Regions from separate parts of the Micrococcus porci genome, predicted to be linked through region 1. Evidence: predicted binding sites of a transcription regulator. Region 1 holds the regulator's gene; the other holds the start of a gene.
What was found. The regulator HrcA, encoded in region 1, represses chaperone genes, less so after heat shock. The targets are predictions, from matches to a motif close to TTNGCACTCGNNNNNNNCGAGTGCNAA.

Region 1 (8,325 bases):
CCGGCCTGTACCCGATCGACGGGTCGGACTACCCGAACCTGCGGGACGCCCTGGACAAGCTCAAGCTCAACGACGCCGCGCTCGTCTACGAGCCGGAGACCTCGGTGGCGCTGGGCTTCGGCTTCCGCGTGGGCTTCCTGGGCCTGCTGCACCTCGAGATCGTGCGCGAGCGCCTGGAGCGCGAGTTCGACCTCGACCTCATCTCCACCGCGCCCAACGTGGTCTACGAGGTGAAGCGCGAGGACAAGACGGTGGTCACCGTGACCAACCCGTCCGAGTTCCCCGAGGGCAAGGTGCTCGAGGTGAAGGAGCCCATGGCCTCCGCCACCGTGATCGTGCCCGCGGAGTACATCGGCGCCGTCATGGAGCTGTGCCAGACGAAGCGCGGCCACCTCAAGGGCATGGACTACCTCTCCGAGGAGCGCGTGGAGATCCGCTACTGGATCCCGCTCGCGGAGATCGTCTTCGACTTCTTCGACCAGCTCAAGTCCCGCACCAAGGGCTACGCCTCCCTGGACTGGAAGGCGGACGGCGACCAGGTGGCCGACCTCGTGAAGGTGGACATCCTGCTCCAGGGCGAGCAGGTCGACGCGTTCTCCGCGATCACCCACCGGGACAACGCCTACTCCTACGGTGTGATGATGACGGGCAAGCTCAAGGAGCTGATCCCGCGCCAGCAGTTCGAGGTGCCGATCCAGGCGGCCATCGGCTCGCGGATCATCGCGCGCGAGAACATCCGCGCGATCCGCAAGGACGTGCTCTCCAAGTGCTACGGCGGCGACATCTCGCGCAAGCGCAAGCTGCTGGAGAAGCAGAAGGAGGGCAAGAAGCGCATGAAGATGGTGGGCCGCGTGGAGGTCCCGCAGGAGGCGTTCATCGCGGCGCTCTCCTCGGACGGCGCCGAGCCCGCGAAGAAGTAAGTGCCCTCCGTCCTGCCCGTGGGCCTGCCCGTGCCCGACGACGGCGCCCTGCCGCCCGCCTCCGTGGCGGCGGTCCGCGCGGCGTCGGCGACGGGGGAGCCGCGCACGTTCAGCCTGTACGTGCACGTGCCGTTCTGCACGGTGCGCTGCGGATACTGCGACTTCAACACGTACACGGCCGAGTCCTTCGGCCCGGGCGCCGGCCGCGGCGACTACGTGGACTCGGCACTCGCGGAGCTGGACTTCGCGGCGGGCGTCCTCGAGCGCTCGCGGGTGCCGGCGCGTCCCCTGCACACGGTGTTCGTCGGAGGGGGCACGCCCACGCTCCTCCCCGCCGAGCACCTCGTGCGGATCCTCGCGCACGCACGCGAGCGGTTCGGCCTGGCCGAGGGCGCGGAGGTGACCACCGAGGCCAACCCGGACACCCTCACCCCGGAGTACGTCGCGGAGCTGGCCGCGGGCGGGTTCACGCGGCTGTCCGTGGGCATGCAGTCCGCCGTGCCCCACGTGCTGGCCACGCTGGAGCGCACGCACGCCCCGGAGAACGTGCCGGCCGCCGTCGCCGCGGCGCGCGCGTCCGGGATGGAGGTGTCGCTGGACCTGATCTACGGCACGCCCGGGGAGTCCCTGGCGGACTGGCGCACCACCCTGGAGGCCGCGATCGCGATGGCCCCGGACCACGTCAGCGCATACTCGCTGATCGTGGAGGAGGGCACGCGCTTCGGCGCGCAGGTGGCCCGCGGCGAGGTCGCGGACGTGGACCCGGACGACCAGGCGGACAAGTACCTGCTGGCGGACGAGCTCCTCTCCGCCGCCGGGTACCGCTGGTACGAGGTCTCCAACTGGGCGCACGACCCGGCCGGGGCCGGTGTCCACCGGGCCCGTCACAACGTGGCCTACTGGGAGGACCAGGACTGGTGGGGCGTGGGTCCGGGGGCCCACTCGCACGTCGCCGGCACGCGCTTCTGGAACGCCAAGCACCCGGCCGCGTACGCGCAGCGGCTGGCCACGGGCGTCACGCCCGCCGTGGGGAGGGAGATGCCCGACGACGAGGCACGCCGCCTGGAGCGGATCATGCTCGCCGCGCGCACCGTGGAGGGGCTGGACCTGTCCGAGGTGCGGGGCTCCCTGGAGCCGGAGGCGCTGCGCCGACGCGTGGCGGCGCTCATCGGCGAGGGACTCGTGGAGGGCCCGGCGGCCCTGCGGGGTCGGATCGTGCCGACGCTGGAGGGGCGGCTGCGGAACGACAGGATCGTGCGGGACCTCGCCGGGTTCTGACGGACCCGGCTCGGCCGACGGGTCAGCGCAGGAGGCGCGGGCTGAACGGGTACCGGAAGGGCCGGCCCTTCGCCACCTGGGAGGCGCCCATGACGCCGTAGAGGGCCAGCGCGATCCACAGCAGGGCGCCGAGGATCGCGAGCAGCCCGCCGAGCAGCGGCACGCCGCCGAGCAGGAACAGCAGGACGATCAGCAGGGTGGGCGCGAGGGAGAAGTTCAGGGCCTCGCGGGACTCCTGAGCCGTGAACGGGCCGCGGTCCCGGTAGAGCAGCCACATCACCAGGGGGCCGGGCAGGCCGCACGCGAGGCTGAGGTGGGACAGGGCTGCGCGATCGCGGTCCTGCTTGGCGGTGAGGGGCGCGCGGCCGCCGGCGGCGTCGCGCAGCCAGGCGGGGGCCTCGTGGGCCGCGCTCCCGCCCGCGGCGCGGCGCGGGGTCGCGGTCTCGCCGGCGGGGGTGGTGCTGGGGGTGGTGGCCACGGTGCTCCTCTGTCGTCCTGCCGCCCGGTGCCGCGGGCGTCGTCCGGGGCGGGGCCTGCCCCAGTGTAGACGCAGGGGGTGGAGACGGGGTGGCGGCCCCGCCGGGGCCGGCGGGTCAGGCCCCCGGGGCGGTGAGGAAGTCGATCAGCTCCTCCACCCGGCCCAGCAGGGCGGGCTCGAGATCGGCGTAGGTCCGCACGTGGGAGAGCAGCCGCTTCCAGCCCAGGCCCGTGGCCTCTTTGGTGCCCGCGGGCCAGCCGAGGCCGCGGAGGACGCCGGTCTTCCAGTCCTGGCCGCGGGGCACCACCGGCCAGGCGTCGATGCCGAGCACGGCGGGCTTGATGACCTGCCACACGTCCACGTACGGGTGGCCCAGGATCAGGACGTTGCCGGCGGCGCCGGGCACGGCCATGGCCTCGGCGGCGAGGCGCTCCTCCTTCGAGCCGGCGACGAGGTGGTCGACGAGGATCCCGAGGCGGCGGCCCGGGCCGGGGGCGAAGTCGCGGATCGCCCCGGGGAGGTCGTCGACGCCGTGGAGGGGTTCCACCACGATCCCCTCGAGGCGCAGGTCCTCGCCCCAGACCTTCTCCACGAGCTCGGCGTCGTGCACGCCCTCCACCCAGATCCGCGACGCGCGGGCGGTCCGGGCGCGCGCGCCCTCGACCCGCCGGGAGCCGGAGGCGGTGCGGGCGGCGGCCGCCGGGGCGGCCGACCGCGGGGGCACGAGCACGACGGGGGAGCCGTCGACCCAGAAGCCCGGGCCGAGGGGGAAGCCGCGGCGGACGCCCCGTCGGTCCTCGAGGACGACCACGTGGGTGCCGCCGGAGCGCTCCACGCGCACCACGGCCCCGACGAATCCGCTGGCCACGTCCTCGACCACCGTCCCCGGGGTGGCGGGCGCCTCCCCGGCGGTGCGTCCGGCGGGGCGGGCGAGGTCCTCGTGGGCCCCCGGGCCCCAGCTGCTCCAGTCCATGCGGGCCACCCTAGCGAGGTGCCCGGCTCCGCCGGAGGCGGAATCGGGGCGCGCGGTCCGGGCGGCGCGTCCCGCCGATGGCTAGCATTGGCACTTGGCGCCGGTGAGTGCCAGCGCGGGGCCCGGGGTCCCGCTCGTCGTCGTGAGGAGAGGAGCGCACCGTGACCGAGCAGCCCCGCCGTCTCCAGGTGCTGCAGGCGATCGTGGAGGACTACGTGTCCCTGCGCGAGCCGGTGGGCTCCAAGGCGCTCGTCGAGCGCCACGCCCTGGGCGTCTCCTCCGCCACGGTGCGCAACGACATGGCGGCCCTCGAGGAGGAGGGGCTGATCGTGGCCCCGCACACCTCCGCCGGACGCGTCCCCACGGACAAGGGCTACCGGGTCTTCGTGGACCGCATCTCCGAGGTCAAGCCGCTCTCCGCGGCCGAGCGCCGCGCCGTGCGCACCCTGCTGGACTCCGAGGCGGACACCGAGTCCATGATGGAGGCCACCGTCCGGCTCCTCGCCCAGCTCACCCGACAGGTGGCCGTGGTCCAGTTCCCCCACGAGGACGGCTCCACGGTCCGCCATCTGGACCTGGTCGCGCTCACCCCCGAGCGCGTCCTCGTGGTGCTGATCCTCTCCACGGGGCGGATCGAGCAGCGCACGGTGGCACTGGCCCGGCCGGTGCAGGACGAGGACCTCGCGGCCCTGCGCGCGGTCCTGCTGCCCGTCATCGAGGGCCTGGGACCGGCGCAGGCGGCGGCCGTCCTGGACACCCCGCTCGAGGGGCTGCCCCCGGCCCGACGCGCGGCCGCGGTCGACGTCGTCGGGGCGGTTCGCGGTCTGCTCGAGGCCGAGCGGCAGGACCGCATCGTGCTCGCCGGCACCGCCAACCTGGCGCGCAGCACGGACGACTTCCACTCGTCCATCGGCCCCATCCTCGAGGCGCTGGAGGAGCAGGTCGTGCTGCTGCGCCTGCTCACCGAGATGGGGCAGGACGCCCACGGCGTCTCCGTCCGGATCGGCGCCGAGAACGGGGCGTCGCTGGCGGACACGTCCGTCGTCGCCGCCGCCTACGGCCCGGGCGCCGTCGCCAAGGTCGGCGTCATCGGGCCCACCCGCATGGACTACCCCGGGACCATGGCCGCCGTGCGCGCGATCGCCCGGTACCTGTCCCGCATCCTGACCACCTGAACCTGACCCCACCGGAGGAAGACCCATGGCCGACCACTACGCCACGCTCGGCGTCAGCCGCGACGCGTCCGCAGAGGAGATCAAGCGTGCGTACCGCAAGCTCGCGCGTCAGCACCACCCGGACGTGAACCCCTCGGAGGAGGCCGCGGAGGAGTTCAAGCGCATCTCCCACGCCTACGAGGTGCTCTCCGACGAGGACAAGCGCCGCGTCTACGACCAGACCGGCAACGAGAACGGCACCGCCGGAGGCTTCGGGGGCGGAGGGTTCGGCGGCGCGGGCTTCGGCGGGTTCGCGGACATCTTCGAGACCTTCATGAACGCGGCGGGCACCCCCGGCGGCGGGCGCGGCCCCATGCCCCGCGCCCGGCGTGGCCAGGACGCGCTCGTCACGGCGCGGATCGAGCTGCGGGACGCGGTGTTCGGCGGCGAGGCCACCCTCCAGCTGGACACGGCCGTCACCTGCGAGCGGTGCTCCGGCACCTGCTGCGAGCCGGGGACCCACCCGGAGACCTGCTCGACGTGCCAGGGCCAGGGCATGACCCAGCGCCCGGTGCGCTCCATGCTGGGCACCATCATGGCGGCGGAGACCTGCCCGGTCTGCCGCGGCTTCGGCACCGTCATCCCGCACCCCTGCACGGAGTGCTCCGGCCAGGGCCGCGTGCGCGTGCAGCAGCCCCTCACCATCCGCATCCCCGCCGGCGTGGACGACGGCACCCGCATCCATCTCGCCGGCCGCGGCGAGGCGGGCCCCGGCGGCGGCCCGAACGGCGACCTGTACGTGGAGGTCCAGGTGCGCCCGGACGAGGTGTTCCGCCGCGAGGGCGACCACCTGGCCACCACGGTCACCGTGCCCATGGCCGCGGCCGCGCTCGGCACCTCGGTGACCCTGGAGACCCTCGACGGCCCCCAGGAGGTCGACATCGAGCCGGGCACCCAGTCGGGCCACGTGGAGACCCTGCGCGGCCTCGGTGTCGGCCGACTGCGCGGCGCGGGGCGCGGCGACCTCAAGGTGGACGTCGTCGTCACCACGCCCACGGACGTCACCGACGAGCAGCGCGCCCTGCTGGAGCAGCTGGCCGGCCTGCGCGGCGAGGAGGTCGTCCACGGCGCCCCGCCGCAGTCCAAGGGCATGTTCGCCCGGCTGCGCGAGAACCTGAAGAACCTGTGACCGCGCCGCTCTTCCTCCTCGACGCCGGTGCGCTCGCCGGCGTCGCCCCCGGCGCGGAGGTGGCCTTCACCGGCGCGGAGGCCCGGCACGCCGCGGCCTCGATGCGCCTCGGAGCGGGGGAGTCCGTGCTCGTGGCGGACGGCTCCGGCGCCCGGGCCTCGTGCGTCGTCGTCGACGCCGCGCCGTCGGCGGTCACGGTCCGCGTGGAGTCGCTGGAGCACGACGCCGCCCCCCGCCCCGCGCTGGTGCTCGTCCAGGCGCTCGCCAAGGGGGACCGCGACCTGATGGCGGTCCAGGCCTCCACGGAGCTCGGCGTGGACGCGGTGGTGCCCTGGGAGGCGGAGCGCTCGATCGTGCGCTGGAAGGGGGCGAAGGCCGCCAAGGCCCACCAGAAGTGGGAGGACACCGTCCGCGCCGCCGCCAAGCAGGCCCGGCGCGCGCGCGTCCCGGAGGTCCGGCCCGTCGTCTCGGGCACGGCGGTCGCCGCGCTGGCCGGCCCGGACCGGCTGCTCCTGGTGCTCCACGAGGACGCGGACCTGGGCCTCGGCGGTCTCCCGGACGCGGACCTGGAGGCGGCCGCGGAGGTGGCGCTCGTCGTCGGCCCGGAGGGCGGGGTGAGCCCCGCGGAGCTGGACGCGTGCACCGCGGCCGGCGCCGTGCCGGTGCGGCTCGGCCCCCACGTGCTGCGCGCCTCCACGGCGGGCCCGGCCGCCCTGGCCGTGCTCCAGCACCGCCTCGGCCGCTGGTGAGCGCGCCGACTAGACTGACCCGTACCTGTCCGCGCCGCACCCCGAGGTGATCCGCCCCATCGTGTCCGACCCGTCCTCGCACGTCGTCCTGCCGCCCGTCTCCGTGCCCGGAGCGGAGTCGGTGTCCTTCGAGTCAGCGGAGCTGATGGTCCGCACCCTGGGCGCGCACGACGCGCTGCTGCGGATCCTCGCCGGGGTGTACCCGGACGTGGAGGTCACCGTCCGGGACCAGTCGCTCGGCATGTCCGGTCCGCCGCGCCACGTGGCCCAGGCCCGCCGGATCGTGGAGGACCTCCGCTCCCTGGCGCGGCGCGACGCCCCGGTGACCCCGGACGTCGTGGAGCAGGTCGTGTCCCTCGTGCGCGACGGGGAGACCGGCCGCGCGTCGGGCACGCTCCACCTGGACTCGATCCTCTCCGGGCGCGGTCGCAAGATCCGCGCCAAGACCCTGCACCAGCAGGACTACGTCGAGGCCATCGACCGCGCCACGATCGTGTTCGGCCTGGGTCCGGCGGGAACCGGCAAGACCTACCTGGCCATGGCCAAGGCCGTGCAGGCCCTCCAGGCGAAGGAGGTCACGCGGATCATCCTCACCCGGCCCGCCGTCGAGGCCGGCGAGCGGCTCGGCTTCCTCCCGGGCGGGCTGTCGGAGAAGATCGACCCCTACCTGCGCCCCCTCTACGACGCGCTGCACGACATGATCGAGCCCGAGTCCATCCCGCGCCTCATGGAGTCCGGCACCATCGAGGTGGCGCCGCTGGCCTACATGCGTGGCCGCACGCTCAACGACGCGTTCGTGATCCTCGACGAGGCCCAGAACACCACGGGCGAGCAGATGAAGATGTTCCTCACCCGCCTCGGGTTCGGGGCGCGCATGGTCGTCACGGGGGACACCTCGCAGGTGGACCTGCCCCGGGGCGTCCGCTCCGGCCTGGCGGAGGCCGTGGAGGTGCTCGAGGGCGTCGACGGGCTCGAGATGGTCCGGTTCGACTCCTCCGATGTCGTCCGCCACTCCCTGGTCAGCGCCATCGTGGACGCCTACGACGGCGCCCGCGGCAGCGGGTCCGCAGCGGACCCCCGCCCCGCCGGGCGCGGGGCCCAGCGTGGAAGGAGCGGCCGTGGCCGTTGAGATCGTGAACGAGTCCGGCGTGGAGGTGCCGGAGGAGGCGCTGCTGGGCATGGCCCGGCACGTCTACGCGGCGCTGCACGTGCATCCCCTGGCCGAGACCGCCGTGACGGTGGTGGACGCGCAGCGGATGGCCGAGCTCCACGTGGAGTGGATGGACCTGGAGGGCCCCACCGACGTGATGAGCCTGCCGATGGACGAGCTCACCCCGGGCACCGAGAAGTCCCCCGCGGAGGGCGTCCTGGGTGACGTCGTGCTCTGCCCCGAGGTGGCCGCGGAGCAGGCCGCCCGCGGCGGCCACAGCCGCGACGACGAGCTGCTCCTGCTGCTCACGCACGGCATGCTCCACCTGCTCGGCTACGACCACATGGAGGAGGACGAGCGCGCAGAGATGTTCGCGCTGCAGGACCGCCTGGTGTCCGAGGTCCTCGGCCGGCCCGCCCCGGCGCCCACGGTGG
Region 2 (8,871 bases), 480 kb from region 1:
GCTGTCCGCCTGCTGGACCCGCACCTGGCGTACCTCGTGGCGCCGGACGCGGCGCCGCACCCCCTGGCGCGCGGATACCGGGTGCTCGCGGTGCACGAGTTCCGCACGAAGGCGCTGGCCCGCTGGGCGCGGGAGACCGGTGTCGGTCGCCTGGACGTGAAGAAGCGCGGCGTGCGGGAGACCCCGGAGCAGGTGCGGGCCGCCGTGCTCGGTCGCGGCACGCCCGGGGGACGTCACGCGACGCTCGTGCTGGCGCGCGTGGGGGAGCGGCGCGTGGCGTTCGAGGTGGAGCCCCTGCCGGCCGGCTGAGGCGGCCGTGTGACGCCGGGTGACTCCGGCGAGGGCTGTGCCGCGCATTACGTGACGGGCGTGTACCCTAATCAACTGAGGTAAGCCTCACCTGACCTGAGGGCGTCCCCCCGCCCGCCCCAACGACGCACGGGCCGCACCCGCGACGCCCGCCGAGGAGATCCCCCATGCGCACCGCACGCCTGTCCACCGCCGCCGCCCTCGCTTCGCTCGCCGCCCTGACGCTGGCCGGCTGCGGAGCGGGAGGCCCCGCCGCCGAGGGCTCCTCCCCGGCCTCCTCGGCCGCGTCCTCCTCCCCGGCCTCCTCGGCCGCGTCCTCCTCCGCGACGGCCGGCGGCGTCGCGGCCGGGGTCACCGTCACGGACATGTCCGGCACCGAGGTCACCCTGCCGGAGGAGGTCGACTCCGTCATCGCCACGGACAACCGCATCTTCCGCACCCTGGACGACTGGGGCGTCGAGCTGTCGGCCGCGCCGAAGCAGATCATGTACAAGGGCGAGGGCGGGCCCTCCTACCTCCAGGACGACTCGGTCGCCGACATCGGCAACCACCGGGAGCCCGACATGGAGCTGTTCGTCACCGCCGAGCCGGACGTCGTCTTCAACGGCCAGCGGTTCAACGAGCGCAAGGCGGAGATCGACGAGCTGACCGGCGACGCCGCCGTCGTGGACACGAACTTCGACGTCACGCAGACCCCCATGGACGAGGGCCTGAAGAAGCTGACCACCCTGCTGGGCGAGGCCACCGGCCACGAGGCCGATGCCGAGAAGCTCATCGCCGACTTCGACGCCGCCACGCAGCTCGCCAAGGACGCCTACGACCCCGAGCAGACCGTCATGGGCCTCATCGCCTCGGGCGGCGAGCTGTCGTACGCCGCGCCCAGCACCGGCCGCTCCATCGGCCCGTTCTTCGACATGCTGGACCTGACCCCGGCCCTCGATCAGTCGGGCACCGACAACCACCAGGGCGACGACATCTCCGTCGAGGCCATCGCGAAGTCGAACCCGGACTGGCTGATCGTCATGGACCGCGACGCCGCCGTCGGCGAGGAGAACGCCACCGCCGCCGAGCTGATCGAGCGCTCCGAGGCCCTCCAGGACGTGACCGCGGTGAAGGAGGGCAACATCGTGTACCTGCCCGCCGACTTCTACGTCTCCGAGGACATCCAGAACCACACCACGGTCATGGAAGACCTCGCGAAGGCCTTCGAAGGCGCGCAGTGACTCTCGACGTGCGTCACCACGTCGCCGACGCCCCGCCCCGGCTCGAGGAGCCGGGGCGGGGCGACCGCGTGTGCTGGGTCCCGCCCGCCGTCCTGCGGCCCGAGCGCACCCGCTGGCAGCGCACCTGGCCGCTGCTGGTCGGCGTCCTGGTGACCGCGGCCCTCATCGTGGTCTCGCTGTTCGTGGGCGTGTACGACGTCGGCGCGGAGGGCGGACGCGAGATGTTCGCCATCACGCGCGTGCCGCGCACGGTCGCCCTCGTGCTGGCCGGTGCCTCGATGGCGATGTGCGGGCTGATCATGCAGCTCATGACGCAGAACCGCTTCGTGGAGCCCAGCACCACGGGCACCACCGAGTGGGCCGGCCTCGGCCTGCTGGTGACCATGGTGCTCGTGCCGGGGTCGGGCCTGGTGACCCGGATGGTCGGGGCCATCCTCTTCGCCTTCGTCGGCACCCTCGTGTTCTTCCTCTTCCTGCGGCGGGTGCGCCTGCAGTCCTCCCTCATCGTGCCGATCGTGGGCATCATGCTCGGCGCCGTCGTGGGCGCCGCCTCGACGTTCCTCGCCCTCCAGACGGACATGCTGCAGCAGGTGGGCGCGTGGTTCGCCGGCTCGTTCACCTCCGTGGTCCGCGGCCGGTACGAGCTGCTCTTCCTCGTGCTGATCGTGTGCGTGGCGGTCTTCGTCATCGCCGACCGCTTCACCGTGGCCGGCCTCGGCAAGGACGTCGCGACGAACGTCGGCCTCAACTACGACGCCGTGATCCTCACCGGCGTGGCCATGGTGGCCGTGGCCACCGGCGTGGTCACCGTGGTGATCGGGGCCCTCCCGTTCCTGGGGCTCGTGGTCCCCAACCTCGTGTCCATGGTGCGCGGCGACAACCTGCGGACGAACCTGCCCTGGGTGGTCATGGTCGGCGTGTGGATCGTGATCGTCTGCGACCTGATCGGGCGCACCGTGATCGCCCCGTTCGAGGTGCCCATCTCGCTGATCCTGGGCCTCGTGGGCGCGATCGTGTTCCTCGCCCTGCTGCTGAGGCAGGCCAAGCATGGCTGAGCCGCTCGCGACCGCCCCGGGTCGCATCCCCGCCCCGTCCGGCGGCGCCACCGCGGCCGGGCCCGTCGACGCCGACGCCCCGCGCCGGTCCGGCGCGTTCGTCACCGCCGCCGACCGCCGGAGGTATGCGCTCGTCGTCGCGGTGCTGGCCGCCGTCGCCGTGCTCTCCACCGCCGGGATCCTGCTGTGGGGCAACGAGGCCGAGCCCGGCTCGCGCGCGTTCTGGATGATCGCGCGGATGCGCGTGGAGTCCCTGGGCGTGATCGGGATCGTGGCGCTGTGCCACTCCTTCGCGACCGTCAGCTTCCACACGGTGACGGGCAACCGCATCATCACGCCCTCGATCATGGGGTTCGAGGCGCTCTACACGGCCGTGTCGACCGCCGCCGTGTACGTGCTGGGAGCCGCCGGCGTCGCGGTGCTGACCGGGGTGGGGCCGTTCCTCGCCCAGGCCGCGCTCATGGTGGCGCTCGCGACGGCCCTGTACTCGTGGCTGCTGTCCCGGCCCTACGGCAGCGTCCATCTGATGCTGCTCGTGGGCGTGGTGCTGGGCGGCGGGCTGGCCGCGCTGAGCACGTTCATGCAGCGACTGCTGGACCCGAACTCGTTCGACCTGCTGAGCGCGCGGCTCTTCGGCAACATCTCGAACGCCCGGACCGAGTACGTGGCGATCGCCGCGCCCATCGCCGTCGTCGTGTGTGCGCTGCTGTGGCTGCGCTCCCGTCGCCTGAACACGGTGGCGCTCGGCGCCGACGCCGCGACCAACCTGGGCCTGCACCACCGGCGCGAGCTCATGGTGACGCTGCTGCTGGTCTCCGTGCTGATGGCCATGACCACCGCGCTCGTGGGCCCGATGACGTTCCTCGGCTTCCTCGTGGCGACGCTGGCGTACAGCCTCGTCGACACCCACGACCACCGGTTCATCCTCCCGGTGGCGGCGCTGGCCGGGTACGCGGTGCTCACGAGCGCCTACTTCGTGCTGCGGCACGTGTTCTACGCGGGGGGTGCGGTCACGGTGGTCATCGAGCTGATCGGCGGCATCACCTTCCTGATCGTCGTGATGAGAAAGGGACGTCTGTGATCGAGCTGCGCGGCGTGGTGAAGCGCCACAGCGACGAGGTGTGCATCGGACCCGTGGACCTGGACATCCAGGCCGGGGGAGTGACCGCGCTCGTGGGGCCCAACGGGGCGGGCAAGTCCACGCTGCTGACGATGATCGGCCGGCTGCAGGACGCCGACGCCGGGACGATCGCCGTGGGCGGGCACGACATCACCACGACGCCGTCTCGGAAGATCGCCCAGACCCTGTCCATCCTGCGGCAGGAGAACCACTTCGTGACGCGGCTGACCGTGCGACAGCTCGTGGGGTTCGGGCGCTACCCGTACACGCGTGGCCGGCTGACCCTGGAGGACGAGCGGCACGTGTCGGACGCGATCGACTTCCTCAACCTCGGCCCGTTCGAGAACCGGTACCTCGACCAGCTCTCGGGCGGCCAGCGGCAGCGCGCGTACGTGGCGATGGTGCTGGCGCAGAACACCGAGTACGTGCTGCTGGACGAGCCGCTGAACAACCTGGACATGCAGCACTCGGTGCAGATGATGCAGCAGCTGCGCCGGGCCGCCGACGAGCTGGGCCGAACCGTGGTGATCGTGCTGCACGACATCAACTTCGCCGCCCACTACGCCGACCGGATCGTGGCCATGGGCGACGGCCAGGTGGTGGAGACCGGCACCCCGGCCGAGATCCTGCGCCCTGAGGTGCTGGAGCGGATCTTCAAGACCCCCTGCAGCGTGGTGGACGGACCGCACGGGCCGCTGGCCGTGTACTGGTGAGCGGGGCCGTGGCGGGGAACGGTCGTGGGCCCTGCCCGGACCCGCTCATCGGCCGCGACGGCGGTCCTGCAGCTGGGCGATCAGCCGGCGGTACCCCTCGGCGTGGTCCTCGGCGGTGTTCCGCAGGGGCGTGACGCCGCGGGCCGGCAGCCGGCGGTCACGACGGGCGTCGCGGGCCTGCTGTGCGGGCGTGAGGTGACCGCCGCCGTCGTACTCCAGGGCGACCGCCAGCTCCGGGGAGAACATGTGGGTCTCGGGGCAGTCCGGGTCCCAGGGGTCCAGCCGGTGCTGCAGCAGCGGCTCGCCGAGCCCCGCGTCGACGAGCGCGAGTCGCGCGAGGGACACCACGGCTGAGTCGGCGCCGACGCGCACCCGCTCCAGCATCGCGCGGAGCCGTGCCACGGTCGTCAGCGGCGGCAGACGGCCGCGCGGCGACCAGGGGTGCGTGACCAGATGGTCGGCCGCCGCCACCAGGTCCGGCTCGGGCCAGGGAGGACGCAGCGTGCACAGGTCCGCCCACCCGGACGCGGGCGCCGCGCTGCGGGGCGTCCAGGTCGCCGCGACGCAGGCGGGCCGGGCCGGCTCCCGCCGCGAGGGCTTCGGCCGTGGTGAAGACCTGCGGGAGGGGCGGCGGAGGAGCGGGGCCGGGCTGTGCAGGAGTGGACGGGGAACCCGGAGACCGCACGGACGGTCTGGACCCTCAGCCCCTCCTGCGTCGTGTTCACGACGCGGGTCGAGCAGAAGGGGGGAGGGGCGTGTTCCGCCGTCGGCGCACGGCGTTGGCAGTCGGTTGGTGGGAGTGCCAGCCCCGCGCTAGAGTCAGACCTGGCACTCGGGGGGTACCGGGTGCCAAGCCAAGGATGGGCCCAGCGGCACCGCGACGACGCCGGGCCTGACGCCCGTGGCACCCCCGCAGATCTGAACATCGCGGCCCGGCCCCGCCGCCGGGGCACCGCACGTCGAACAGAAGGAGTGTGCAGCATGTCTGTCTCCATCAAGCCCCTCGAGGACCGCATCGTCGTCCGCCCGCTGGAGGCCGAGCAGACCACCGCGTCCGGCCTCGTCATCCCGGACACCGCCAAGGAGAAGCCCCAGGAGGGCCAGGTCGTGGCCGTGGGCCCGGGCCGCGTGGCCGAGAACGGCACCCGCGTGCCCGTGGACGTGGCCGAGGGCGACGTCGTCCTCTACTCCAAGTACGGCGGCACCGAGGTCAAGGTCGGCGGCGAGGAGTACCTGGTGCTCTCCGCCCGCGACGTGCTGGCCGTCGTCACCAAGTGACCCCCTGACGCGTCGGGCCCGGCGAGCGGCACTCGCCGCCCCGGGCCCTTCGCGTCCCCTCTTCTTCTCCCCGAACACCCGATCCGAAAGGAGCCGCCGTCATGGCCAAGCAGCTGGCATTCAACGACGACGCCCGCCGCGCCCTCCAGGCCGGCATCGACAAGCTCGCCGACACCGTCAAGGTGACCCTCGGCCCGAAGGGCCGCAACGTGGTCCTGGACAAGGCGTGGGGCGCCCCCACCATCACCAACGACGGCGTCACGATCGCCCGGGACGTCGAGCTCGAGGACCCGTACGAGAACATGGGCGCGCAGCTGGCCAAGGAGGTGGCGACCAAGACCAACGACATCGCGGGCGACGGCACCACCACCGCCACCGTGCTGGCCCAGGCCCTCGTGAACGAGGGCATGCGCCAGGTCGCCGCCGGCGCCGCCCCGAACGAGGTCAAGAAGGGCATCGAGACCGCGGTCGCCGCCGTCGAGAAGCGCCTGCAGGAGAACGCCCGCCCCGTGGAGGGCAAGGAGGTGGCCCACGTGGCCGCCATCTCCGCCCAGAACGACGAGGTCGGCGAGCTGCTGGCCCGCGCCTTCGACACCGTGGGCACCGACGGCGTGATCACCATCGAGGAGTCCTCCACGACCTCCACCGAGCTGGACGTCACCGAGGGCATGCAGTTCGACAAGGGCTACCTCTCCCCGTACATGGTCACCGACGCCGAGCGCCAGGAGGCCGTCCTCGAGGACGCCTACGTGCTGATCAACTCCGGCAAGATCTCCAACGTGCAGGAGCTGCTGCCCCTGCTGGAGAAGGTGCTGCAGGCCAACAAGCCGCTGTTCGTGATTGCCGAGGACGTCGAGGGCGAGGCCCTGTCCACCCTCGTGGTGAACAAGATCCGCGGCACCCTGAACGTCGTGGCCGTCAAGGCCCCGGGCTTCGGCGACCGCCGCAAGGCCATGATGCAGGACATCGCGATCCTCACGGGCGCCACCGTGGTCTCCCCGGACCTCGGCATGAAGCTGGAGCAGGCCGACCTCGACGTGCTGGGCTCGGCCCGCCGCGTCACCGTCACCAAGGACGCCACCACCATCGTCGACGGCGGCGGCGAGGCGGCCGACGTCGAGGCCCGCGTCTCCCAGATCAAGGCCGAGGTCGCCGCGACCGACTCCGACTGGGACCGCGAGAAGCTGCAGGAGCGCCTGGCCAAGCTCGCCGGCGGCATCGGCGTGATCCGTGTGGGCGCCGCCACCGAGGTGGAGCTCAAGGAGCGGAAGCACCGCATCGAGGACGCCGTGTCCTCCACGCGCGCCGCGCTCGAGGAGGGCATCGTCGCCGGCGGCGGCACCGCCCTGATCAACGCGCTCTCCGTCCTGGACGAGGACGCCGAGGTGACCGCCCTCACCGGCGACGCCGCCACCGGCGTGGAGATCGTCCGCAAGGCGCTCAAGGAGCCGCTGCGCTGGATCGCCCAGAACGCGGGCGAGGACGGCTACGTCGTGGTCTCCAAGGTCGCGGAGATGAAGCCGAACGAGGGCTTCAACGCCAAGACCGGCGTGTACGGCGACCTGATCGCCGACGGCGTCATCGACCCCGTGAAGGTGACCCGCTCCGCGCTGGCCAACGCCGCCTCGATCGCGGCGCTCGTGCTGACCACGGAGACCCTCGTGGCCGACAAGGTCGAGGACGAGGACGAGCACCAGCACTGACGCCGGGCCGCTCGCGACGACGCCCCCGCACCTCCACTGGGAGGGGCGGGGGCGTCGTCGCGTCCGGGGGTGCTCAGCGGGCGGAGCCGGCCTCGGTGAGGTCCGCCCGGGACGCGCCGCGGGCGTCGTCGTGACGGGCCTCGACGATGGTCTCGTCCTCGTCGGCCATGACGTCGCCGCGCTCGGCGTCGTAGCGGGTCCGGTCGAGGATGCCCTCCTGCTGGGCGACGAGCGCGGGGATGAGGGCCTGTCCGGACACGTTGACGGCGGTGCGGCCCATGTCCACGATCGGGTCCACGGCCAGGAGCAGGGCCATGCCCTCCAGGGGCAGGCCGGTCGTCGACAGGGTGAGCGTGAGCATCACGGTGGCGCCGGTGGTGCCCGCGGTGGCGGCGGAGCCGAGGACCGAGACCAGCACGACGAGGGCGTACTGGCCGAGGGTCATGTCGATCCCGTAGAACTGCGCCACGAACACGGCGGCCACGGCCGGGTAGATCGCCGCGCAGCCGTCCATCTTGGTGGTGGCGCCCAGCGGCACGGCGAAGGAGGCGTAGCCGGTGGGCACGCCGAAGCTGCGCTCGGCCACGCGCTGGGTGACGGGCAGGGTGCCGAGCGAGGAGCGGGACACGAAGCCCATCTGGAAGGCGGGCCAGACGCCGGTGAAGAACTGCTTCACGGACAGGCCGTGCACGCGGGCCAGCAGCGGGTAGACGACGAGCATGACGAGCGCCAGGCCCACGTAGACCGCCACGACGAACTTCACGAGCGTGCCCATCGTGGACCAGCCGTAGGAGGCCACCGCGTTGCCGAGCAGGCCGACGGTGCCGAGGGGGGCGAGGCGGATGATCCACCAGAGGACCTTCTGGATGACGGCCAGCACGGACCGGGAGAACGCGAGGAACGGCTCGGCCTTCTCGCCGACCTTGAGGGCGGCCACGCCCACGGCGATCGCGATGACCAGGATCTGCAGCACCTGGAAGGACGGCGTGGAGGTGAGGGCGCCGTCGTCGCCCGCGGTGGTCTTCACGGTCAGGCCGAGCATGTTCACCGGGACCATGGACGTCAGGAAGTCGAGCCAGGTGACGGTCCGCGCCTGGTAGCCCTCGGGTGCGGACTGGCCGGTGCCCACGCCGGGCTGCATCACGACGCCGACGGCCAGGCCGATCAGCACGGCGATGAAGCTGGTGATCGCGAACCACAGCAGGGTCTTGGCGGCCAGGCGGGCGGCATTGGTCACCTGGGCGAGGTTGGCCACGGAGGCGACGACGGCGAAGAACACGAGCGGGACGACCGTCGCCTTGAGCAGCTGCACGTAGATCGACCCGATGAGGGCGAGGGTCTCGCCGAGCCAGGTCGGGGAGTCGGGGGTGTGGCCCATGGCCCGGGCGGCGAGGCCGAGGAGCAGGCCGAGGACGAGGGCGGCGGCGATCTGCCAGCCGAAGTTGCCGGTCCAGGCGGGGAGCCGGCGGC

Region 2: groES (co-chaperone GroES) is a predicted target of HrcA. The motif match lies at 5,200-5,226, and genes of this name have one in related genera.

Annotation. Positions count from the first base shown of each region.
Region 1 is NZ_CP083691.1:1,660,167-1,668,491, forward strand. Features, by position in the region: gene lepA (translation elongation factor 4) at 1-920, shown strand, start outside; gene hemW (radical SAM family heme chaperone HemW) at 921-2,198, shown strand; gene KW076_RS07860 (DUF4870 domain-containing protein) at 2,221-2,676, opposite strand; gene KW076_RS07865 (DUF3097 family protein) at 2,792-3,649, opposite strand; gene hrcA (heat-inducible transcriptional repressor HrcA) at 3,811-4,824, shown strand; gene dnaJ (molecular chaperone DnaJ) at 4,850-5,992, shown strand; gene KW076_RS07880 (16S rRNA (uracil(1498)-N(3))-methyltransferase) at 5,989-6,741, shown strand; gene KW076_RS07885 (PhoH family protein) at 6,803-7,870, shown strand; gene ybeY (rRNA maturation RNase YbeY) at 7,860-8,325, shown strand, end outside.
Region 2 is NZ_CP083691.1:1,183,368-1,192,238, forward strand. Features, by position in the region: gene KW076_RS05730 (THUMP-like domain-containing protein) at 1-309, shown strand, start outside; gene KW076_RS05735 (siderophore ABC transporter substrate-binding protein) at 477-1,532, shown strand; gene KW076_RS05740 (ABC transporter permease) at 1,529-2,587, shown strand; gene KW076_RS05745 (iron chelate uptake ABC transporter family permease subunit) at 2,580-3,668, shown strand; gene KW076_RS05750 (iron ABC transporter ATP-binding protein) at 3,665-4,420, shown strand; gene KW076_RS05755 (hypothetical protein) at 4,466-4,822, opposite strand; gene groES (co-chaperone GroES) at 5,402-5,698, shown strand; gene groL (chaperonin GroEL) at 5,800-7,401, shown strand; gene KW076_RS05770 (dicarboxylate/amino acid:cation symporter) at 7,475-8,871, opposite strand, start outside.